4 regions of the Streptomyces sp. NPDC046860 genome follow, and region 4 is predicted to be linked to each of the others. Evidence: riboswitches for the same ligand, from Rfam matches in the RefSeq annotation. Region 4 holds a riboswitch; each other region holds the start of a gene.

Region 1 (2,190 bases), on a different contig from region 4:
TCGCCGTGCACACCGAGTGCGCCGGAATACGCATGCCCCACCTCCGCCTTAATCCCCGTGCAACGCCGACGACAGCGCTTCTTCCGTGACTCTATTGCAATGCGACGGAATTTCCGACGGCGGACCGGAATCCATGGCTATTTTTTGGACACCGGCCCGGGGAAAGGGTGCCGGAAACGACGAAAGCCCCGGCCTGGGGGCCGGGGCTTTCGGAGAACTCGGGTCAGACGTTCACGCCGTGCTTGCGGAGGTACGCGACGGGGTCGATGTCGGAGCCGTACTCGGGGCTCGTGCGGGCCTCGAAGTGCAGGTGCGGGCCGGTGACGTTGCCGGTCGCGCCGGACAGGCCGATCCGCTGGCCGGGGACGACCTTCTGGCCCACGCTCACCCCGATGGACGACAGGTGGCCGTACTGGGTGTACACGCCGTCGGCCATCTTGATGACGATCTCGTTGCCGTACGCGCCGCCCCACCCGGTGGAGACCACGGTCCCGGCACCGGCCGCGTGGACCGTCGTGCCGCTGGCGGCGTGGAAGTCGATGCCGGTGTGCGAACCCGACGACCACAGGGTGCCGCCGGACTTGTAGGCGGTGGAGACGTAGGAGCCGGTGACCGGCATGACGAAGGAGTTGAGGCGCTCGCGCTCCGCCTTGCGGGCGGCGCGCTCCTTGGCCTCGCGGGCGCGCTCGGCGGCGGCGCGCTCCGCGGCCTCCTCGGCGGCCTTGCGCTCGGCGGCCGCCTTCTGGGCGGTGGCCTGCGCGGCGATCTCGTCGCCGAGGGTGTCGCTGACGGTGATGACAGGGGTGAGGCCGGAGTCCTCGACGGAGTTGTCCGCGGCGAGTGCCGGGGAGGCCGCCAGGGTGCCGACGACACCGGTGGTGAGGGCCGCCACACCGGCCGCGGCAGCGGTGGTGCGCTTGACCCGGCCGGGCTTGCGGTGCTTCCCGGCGGCGCACATGAACGCCATGAGCTGGCTGGTCCTTTCCTTCCTTCTCGCCTACCGGGTTAGCTGACGGGTTCGGAGCAGGAAGGTCTCCTACGGCCGCCCTCGCTTCACGCGCGGGCGTCCGATTCACCCCAGGGACTGCGGTGGGTCCCCGGCTCCCCCTGCGGGGGACTCGGCGATGGCTGTCCGGTGCCGCGGACGCGGCGCACTGCCTGACGAACAGCCCGGAAGAAGCTAAAGGGGACCGGAGCGGATCTTCAAACGAGTCCGGGCTTTTGTAGCGCATCCCACATGCCAGAGCGGTGACCTCCGTCCCAATCCGGACATTTGCCGACCGGTGTTCGAGGAGAGTCCCGAACACGCGTGTGGGCCCCGACGGCTCATGCGCCGTCAGGGCCCACACGCGTGCGGCATCTCGCGCTACTCGGCGGAGACCACCTTGACCTCGCCGATGCCGAGCGCCTCGACGGGCTCCTTGATCCGGGCGGCGTCGCCGACCAGGACCGTGACCAGCCGGTCGGCCGGGAAGGCGTTGACCACGGCGGCCGTGGCCTCCACGGTGCCGGTGGCGGCGAGCGTGCGGTACAGCTCCGCCTGGAAGTCGTCCGGCAGGTGCTGCTCGACCTGGTCGGCCAGCGTGCCGGCGACGGCCGCGGCCGTCTCGTACTTCAGCGGCGCCACGCCGACGAGGTTCTGCACCGCCACGTCCCGCTCGGCGTCGGTGAGGCCCTCGGCGGCCAGGGTGTGCAGCACCGTCCACAGGTCCGCGAGCGCGGGGCCGGTGTTGGGGGTGTCCACGGAGCCGCTGATGGCGAGCATCGAGGCGCCGGTGCCGTCGGGCGCGGAGCGCAGCACCTGCCCGAAGGAGCGCACGCCGTAGGTGTACCCCTTCTCCTCGCGCAGGACGCGGTCCAGGCGGGAGGTGAGGGTGCCGCCGAGGCAGTACGTGCCGAGCACCTGGGCGGGCCACACCCGGTCGTGCCGGTCGGAGCCGATCCGGCCGATCAGCAGCTGGGTCTGCACGGCGCCGGGCCGGTCCACGATGACCACACGGCCGGTGTCGTCGGCGGTCACCGGCGGCACGGGGCGGGCCTGGCCGGGCGTGCCGGTCCAGGCGCCCAGGGTGTCGGCGAGCAGCGCGTCGAGGTCGATGCCGGTGAGGTCGCCGACGACGACCGCGGTGGCGGTGGCGGGCCGCACGTGGCGGTCGTAGAAGCCGCGCACGGCGGCGGCGTCGATCTTCT
Region 2 (2,190 bases), on a different contig from region 4:
CTTCAGCGTCGGCGCGGTCGTCGTCGCGGCGGACGGCACCGAGCTGGCGCGCGGCCACTCCCGCGAGGGCGGCGACCCGGTCGTCCACGCCGAGGAGGCGGCCCTCGCCAAGCTGGACCCCGCCGACCCGCGCCTGCCCGGCGCCACCGTCTACAGCAGCCTGGAGCCCTGCGCGCACCGCGCCTCCCGCCCCACGCCCTGCGCCGGGCTGATCCTGCGGGCCGGGGTGCGGCGGGTGGTCACGGCCTGGCGGGAGCCGGACACCTTCGTCCGCGCGGCGAACGGCGCCGGGGTGCTCGCGGACGGGGGCGTGGAGGTGGTGACGCTGCCGGAGTACGCCCCTCTCGCACAGCGGCCGAACGGTCACCTTCCGCACTGAGGCCCACGTCACGGCGGCGTGTGTGCGCGGGACCCCGCGGATGACGTATGCTTGAGACACAACGACGCGGGGTGGAGCAGCTCGGTAGCTCGCTGGGCTCATAACCCAGAGGTCGCAGGTTCAAATCCTGTCCCCGCTACTGAAGGCTCAGGGCCGGAATTCGAGAAATCGAACTCCGGCCCTGAGTGTTTTCCGGGACCCGTGTTGTTCCAGGTCACCAGCAAAACTCCTGTGACTCCTGAAGCGCGGTCAACTCGCCCTGTTCGCTCCTTTCCTGACCGGTATGCACCTCGTCAGAACGTCAAAGGATCAAGCTGAACGGGCTTGGAATCCGGTGTGCGAGTCTATTAACGTTCGATAACGCAGCGCGGTCGTTACAGCCGTCAGCAGAGACGGCGCCGTGCGCACACGCCGAATCCCGCGAGGGAACCGGGGACCCACCACTTTGGGGTGAATCGCGCCCGATCCGCAGTGCACCGCCTCAGGAGCACGCCGGGTTTACGCGCGTAGGAGACCTTCCTTCTCCGAACCCGTCAGCTAACCCGGTAGGCGGAGGAGGGAAAGGAGTGCGCCCGCGTGGCGTCCAACCGGCCTGCCCCACAAGCCCCGTTCGCGCCGGACGCGAGTGAGCCCTTTGCCTACGGCGCCCCCCGCGCGCAGGACGGCACGTGGGAGGAGTGGAATCCCACCGAGGAGTCCCTGCCTCCCGTTCGTGGCCGCCACCGGGTGGCCAAGCAGCGCGGAGGCGGCGGCCTCGCCCGCAGTTCCACCGTCCTCGGCGTCGGCGTCATAGCCGCCGTCGGCGCGGGCGGCATGGCCAGCGCCAACACCGGCAAGCCTCCCGTGTCCATCGCGATGCCCGACCTGCCCTCCGTCGGCTCCCTGATCGACGGCCATCACACGGACGCGCCCGCCGCCTCCCTGGCCGGCGTCGCCACGGCCACGGCCCCCGCCGCGAGTGACGACTCCTCCGACGCGGGCGAGGCGCTGCGCAGCCGGATCATGGCCCAGGCCGAGCGACAGCAGAGCAAGGCCGACAGCCGGGCCACCGCCGCAGCCGTCGCCAAGGCCGACCAGCAGGCCGCCGACGCCGCCGCCAAGGCCGCGGCGGACGCCGCCGAGAAGGCCGCCGAGGCCAAGGAGAAGGCGGAGGCCGACGCCGAGAAGAAGGCCGAGGCGGCCCGCCTGGCCACGCTGGCCAAGCAGTACGCGCTGCCGACCTCCTCGTACACGATCACCTCCACCTTCGGGCAGGCCGGATCGATGTGGTCCTCCGGCTACCACACCGGGCTGGACTTCGCCGCTCCCACCGGCACGCTGATCAAGGCCGTCCACAGCGGCACGATCACCGAGGCCGGCTGGGCCGGGGCGTACGGCTACCGCACGATCCTCACCCTCGACGACGGCACCGAGGTCTGGTTCTGCCACCAGTCCTCGATCAGCGTCAGCGCCGGGCAGAAGGTGTCCACCGGCGAGGTCATCGGCCGCGTCGGCGCCACCGGCAACGTGACCGGGCCCCACCTCCACCTGGAGATCCACCCCGGCGGCCAGCCCACCGGCATCGACCCCGGCGCCTGGCTGCGCGGCAAGGGGCTCACTCCCTGAGCGGATGACCCCGATGCGGAATGGACGGGGCCCGAGTGATCGTTGAGAAGAGACATGACTGCTTCTCTGCGCAAGCTCGGCTCCTCCTCCCTCGAGGTCTCCCCCCTCGCCCTCGGCGGCAACGTCTTCGGCTGGACGGCCGACCGGGACACGTCCTTCGCCGTCCTGGACGCCTACGTCGCCGCGGGCGGCAACTTCGTCGACAC
Region 3 (2,190 bases), on a different contig from region 4:
ACGACGACGGCGGAGGGGACGATGCGCGGGGCGTGCCGGTCGCCGAACTGGGCGGACAGCAGCACCAGCAGCGGACGGAACCGCTTGCCGCCGGCCCGCACCAGGTGCTGGGCGGAGCCGGTGATGAAGGGGACCTCGCTCTTGGTGGCCTCTAGCAGGCCCGCCTCGACAGCCGCCAGTCCGGCCTGGACATCGGCTTCCAGTGCCTGGTCCCGCACGCTCAGCCCGAACGGCCCGACGACGGTCACGAGGTATCTCCTGTCTGCTGGTGTCTGCTGGCGACTTCACGGCTTGTCGATAGGTCGCTGCCATCAGTCAAGTCAGCGTATCCGGTCCTCTTTGGATCACCGATCGCACCCACCGGTCCAGCTCATGAGGTATCGGTTTTCGTCCGGCATGTGCCGGATGGGTGGACAAGGGGGACATATAGGTCCTCAGTCGGGCGATCCGGCACTCCGGGGGTCACACCGAACCAACGAACGGGAGCGCCCCCCGGGTTCCGTCCCGAGGGGACCGATGCCCCCTAATACGCACAGACGGACCAAATGCACATAATCCCCCATGTCTAATTTTGCGTATTTTGCGATTCCGTGAGTTGGCTCACGCGCCCTCCCGTCTCGCGCCTACCCGCGCAAACCCCCCTCTCACCCCCTTCTTACCGTGCCCGGTAGGGAAGTTGAGGATTGGCGACCGCAAAGGATCAAGTGGGCCAATTGGGACAGAACAAGGTCAACTAGCACTTCGGGTGATTCCGGTACTTGTTCCGGACATGTGCGGTCGCATACGTTCCCGGCCTGTCAGGCGAACGCCGAATCCTGCCGCGCCTGACAACCCACTCACGAACTCATTCGTACGGCAGGAGCGGGGGACCCAGGTAAGCCGCCGGACCGGACGACACATGTCGCTCCGGAACGGCTCGGGGTGAAGCCGAATCGTCCCCGGTGTCCGACGGGCACCGGGGACGAAGCGGCCGGGCACCTCCCCGCCCGAACCCGACAGCTCACCTCGCAGGCGACGGAGAGGAAACAACGACATGACTGCTGCCGTTCAGCCGCGCCATGCCCGCACCAAGCGCATCGCCCGCACGCTCGCCGTCGCCGGTACCGGTGCCGCGATGTTCGCGCTCCCCCTCATCGGCGCCACCAGCGCCTCCGCCGCCCCGGCCGCCAAGCCCGCCGCCGCCTCCACGGTGTACCCGAACAACCTCGACGGCTGGATCCGCCAGTCCCTGGCGATCATGGCCGAGAAGGGCATCCCGGGCACCTACAACGGCATCCACCGCAACGTGATGCGCGAGTCCTCGGGCAACCCGCTGGCCATCAACAACTGGGACATCAACGCCATCAACGGCACCCCGTCCAAGGGCCTGCTCCAGGTGATCGACCCGACCTTCAAGACGTACCACGTGGCCGGCACCTCGCTCGACCCGTACAACCCGGTCGCCAACATCACCGCCGCGTGCAACTACGCGTACCACCGCTACGGCTCCATCGACAACGTCAACGGCCCGTACTAGGCCGGACCGGCCCCACGGCCTGTTCGCCGCGCCCCCGTCGCACGCCTCGCGCGTGCGACGGGGGCGCTCGCCGTCACAGCGCGAACAGGCGCTCCAGGACCACGGCCACCCCGTCGTCCTCGTTGGAGAGGGTGACCTCGTCGGCCACCGCCCTCAGTTCCGGGTGGGCCCCGGCCATGGCGACGCCGTGGGCCGCCCACCGGAACATCGGGATGTCGTTCGGCATGTCGCCGAAGGCGACCGTATCCGTCCGGCCGAGACCCAGGTGCTCCGCGGCCAGCGCCAGACCCGTCGCCTTGGTGATCCCGCACGGCTGCAGCTCGACCGTGCCCGGCCCCGACATGGTGACCGTGGCCAGCGAGCCGACGACCGAGCGGGCGGTGGCCGCCAGTTCGTCGTCGGACAGGCCGTCGTGGCGCAGCAGCACCTTGCTGATCGGCGCGCGCCAGAGCTGCTCGCGCCGCTCCACCCGCACGGCGGGCAGGGTCGGGTGCGGCATCCGGTAACCGGGCTCGATCAGCGTGAGCCCGTCCACGCCGTCCTGGTCGACGGCCGCGTGCACCTGGCCCACCTCAGCCTCGATCTTGCCGAGCGCGGTCTCGGCCAGCTCCCGGTCGAGCTGGACGGACCACAGCATGCGGGCGGCGCCGGCGTCGTACACCTGCGCGCCCTGG
Region 4 (2,190 bases):
AGCTTCCGTCACGCTGCCGAGCGATCCCGCCTCGGTGTCCACGGCCCGGTCCTACGTGGTGGGCACCCTGGCCGGCTGGGGGCTGCCCTCGGACGACGAGGTGACCGACACCGTGCGCCTCATCGTCTCCGAACTCGCCACCAACGCCGTCCAGCACACCCTGGGCCAGTCGCCCACCTTCACCGTGGACGTCGTGCTGGCCCGGCACGAGCTGCTGCTGATCGGGGTGACGGACAGCCATCCGAGGCTGCCGAAGAGGCTCCCCGCCGCCGTCGCCCAGGACAACGGGCGCGGCATGGCCATCATCCGCTGCCTCACCGTCGAGTGCGGCGGCAAGCTGCGCGTCCGGCCGACCCGGGAGGGCGGCAAGACGGTCTTCGTCGAGCTGCCCTGGAGCGTCCCGCGCCAGCCGCTGGCCAACGCGGTCCGGCCGGAGGCATCTCCGGCCCGCTGAGCCGCCGCGGGCGCCCCGATGCCGGGGGCCCGCTCAGGAACGGCTCCCGGGGCGCGTACGCCCGCGCGGAGCCGCTCCCGCCGCGCTCGTCCGGGTCAGTTGACCCGGCCGTACCAGACGCTCCTGGTCCAGATCTTCTGCAGCCGCACCACGTCCCCGGTCTTCGGCGCGTGCCAGATCTTGCCCTTACCGGCGTAGATGCCGACGTGGTAGACGCTGGAGCCCGAGTGGAAGAACACCAGGTCACCGGCCTTGCGGCGGCCGGAGGAGATGTGGTGCGTCTTGTTGTACTGCTGTGCGGCCGTACGCGGCAGGGACTTGCCCGCCTTCTTGAACGAGTACAGCGTCAGGCCCGAGCAGTCGAACCTGCGGGGACCGGTGGCCCCGTAGCGGTACGGTGCGCCCTTCTTCGAGGCGGCGACCTTCAGTGCCTTCGTCGCGGTGGTCGCGGCGGAGGCGTCGGTGGCGAGCCCCGGCACCACGATCGAGCCGCCCACGGCGGCCAGAGTGAGGGCCGAGGCGGTACCGGCCCGGGCCATCAGCGACGGGACACGATTGAGCGCAGTCATGCGCAACCCTTCGTCAGCCGCCTGTGAAGGATGACCTGTCGGATTCGGGCTGGCGAAGTTGCCCGGCCGTGTCACCACGGCTTCACCCCAAGGGCTGCTCGGCACGGCCGCCCGCTGCTGCGGACGAACGTCCCGGCGACCCGTCTTGCTCGGGTCCTCCACTCCTGCCGATGCACTTCTGTCGACCGGGCATCCGGGCGGCGGCAGGACTCGGCGTCCGCCCGGACCGCCCCGCCGCTGTGGCGGGGGCTTGTCGTCAGACAGGGATCTTGGCCCACTCCTGTCCGAAAATCCCAATGGAACCGGTGGTTTGTGGGGTTACTCACCACTCACCCGTTCGGGTGGACAGCACCTTTCCCGAGTGACCGTCAACTGCATGCCGTAGCCCCGGACCTGGGCTTCCACGGTCACGGGACACCCCGCAGGGCGCGCGGCGCGCAAGTCGGCGAGCACGGAAACGGGCGCGGAGATACACCGGTCGGCGGTACCACGTTCGGCCCGTTTCGGCTCGGCGGACGGCGCGCGGGGCGCCGTCCGCCCGTGGGCGGCGTCCGGGTCAGCCACCGTCATCGGGCGGGAGCACGACGCGCGCGGTCCGGCGCTCGCCGTCCAGCACCCGCAGCGCGTGTGCCAGCGTGCCCCCGTACAGCTCCCGCTCGCCCCGCCCGTGCATCAGTGCGAGCGCGTCACGGAGCGCGGCCGCCGTACGCACCAGTGCCTGCGCCGCCCTGAGGGCCCGGTACGTGTCGCCGTGCCGGGCCGGGTTGATCCGGCCCAGCAGGTCGGCCGCCTCCAGATAACGGTCGATCAGCTCACCCTCGGCACGGGTCAGCGCGGGCAGCGGTGGTAGTTCCTCCGGCAGCACGGCCCGCTCACCGGGCGCCGGGGACGTGGTCGCGGGTGCCCACGACGCCGTCGACCAGGCCGTGCTCCAGGGCGCCGGCGGCGTCCAGCGCCCGCTCGCGCTCCAGGTCGGCGCGGACGGTGGCGGCGTCGCGGCCGGTGTGCCGGACGAACAGCTCCTCCATCAGCTCCCGCGCCCGGACCATCTCCGCCGCCTGGATCTCCAGGTCGCTGGGCTGTCCCCGCACCGGCTCGGCCAGCTCCGGCTGGCGGAGCACGACCCGCGAGCCGGGCAGCGCGAACCGCTTGCCGGGCGCTCCGGCC

What was found. Region 4 has a riboswitch for cyclic di-AMP ahead of ABZ898_RS05190 (C40 family peptidase). Riboswitches for the same ligand answer to the same signal wherever they lie in the genome.
Region 1: another riboswitch for cyclic di-AMP. It lies ahead of ABZ898_RS14245 (M23 family metallopeptidase); the one in region 4 lies ahead of ABZ898_RS05190 (C40 family peptidase).
Region 2: another riboswitch for cyclic di-AMP. It lies ahead of ABZ898_RS13715 (M23 family metallopeptidase); the one in region 4 lies ahead of ABZ898_RS05190 (C40 family peptidase).
Region 3: another riboswitch for cyclic di-AMP. It lies ahead of ABZ898_RS25820 (transglycosylase SLT domain-containing protein); the one in region 4 lies ahead of ABZ898_RS05190 (C40 family peptidase).

What each region holds. Positions count from the first base shown of each region.
Region 1 covers NZ_JBEYXQ010000008.1:110,661-112,850, reverse strand. The annotation lists gene ABZ898_RS14250 (GntR family transcriptional regulator) at 1-34, opposite strand, end outside; gene ABZ898_RS14245 (M23 family metallopeptidase) at 224-967, opposite strand; cyclic di-AMP (ydaO/yuaA leader) riboswitch at 981-1,134, opposite strand; gene ABZ898_RS14240 (pitrilysin family protein) at 1,367-2,190, opposite strand, start outside.
Region 2 covers NZ_JBEYXQ010000007.1:308,581-310,770, forward strand. The annotation lists gene ABZ898_RS13705 (dihydrofolate reductase family protein) at 1-379, shown strand, start outside; tRNA gene ABZ898_RS13710 (tRNA-Met) at 445-518, shown strand; cyclic di-AMP (ydaO/yuaA leader) riboswitch at 779-946, shown strand; gene ABZ898_RS13715 (M23 family metallopeptidase) at 956-1,984, shown strand; gene ABZ898_RS13720 (aldo/keto reductase) at 2,039-2,190, shown strand, end outside.
Region 3 covers NZ_JBEYXQ010000023.1:4,137-6,326, forward strand. The annotation lists gene ABZ898_RS25815 (polyprenyl synthetase family protein) at 1-248, opposite strand, end outside; cyclic di-AMP (ydaO/yuaA leader) riboswitch at 797-1,029, shown strand; gene ABZ898_RS25820 (transglycosylase SLT domain-containing protein) at 1,034-1,516, shown strand; gene ABZ898_RS25825 (HAD family hydrolase) at 1,590-2,190, opposite strand, start outside.
Region 4 covers NZ_JBEYXQ010000002.1:362,284-364,473, reverse strand. The annotation lists gene ABZ898_RS05195 (ATP-binding protein) at 1-454, shown strand, start outside; gene ABZ898_RS05190 (C40 family peptidase) at 550-1,023, opposite strand; cyclic di-AMP (ydaO/yuaA leader) riboswitch at 1,027-1,208, opposite strand; gene ABZ898_RS05185 (hypothetical protein) at 1,580-1,888, opposite strand; gene ABZ898_RS05180 (ATP-dependent Clp protease proteolytic subunit) at 1,896-2,190, opposite strand, start outside.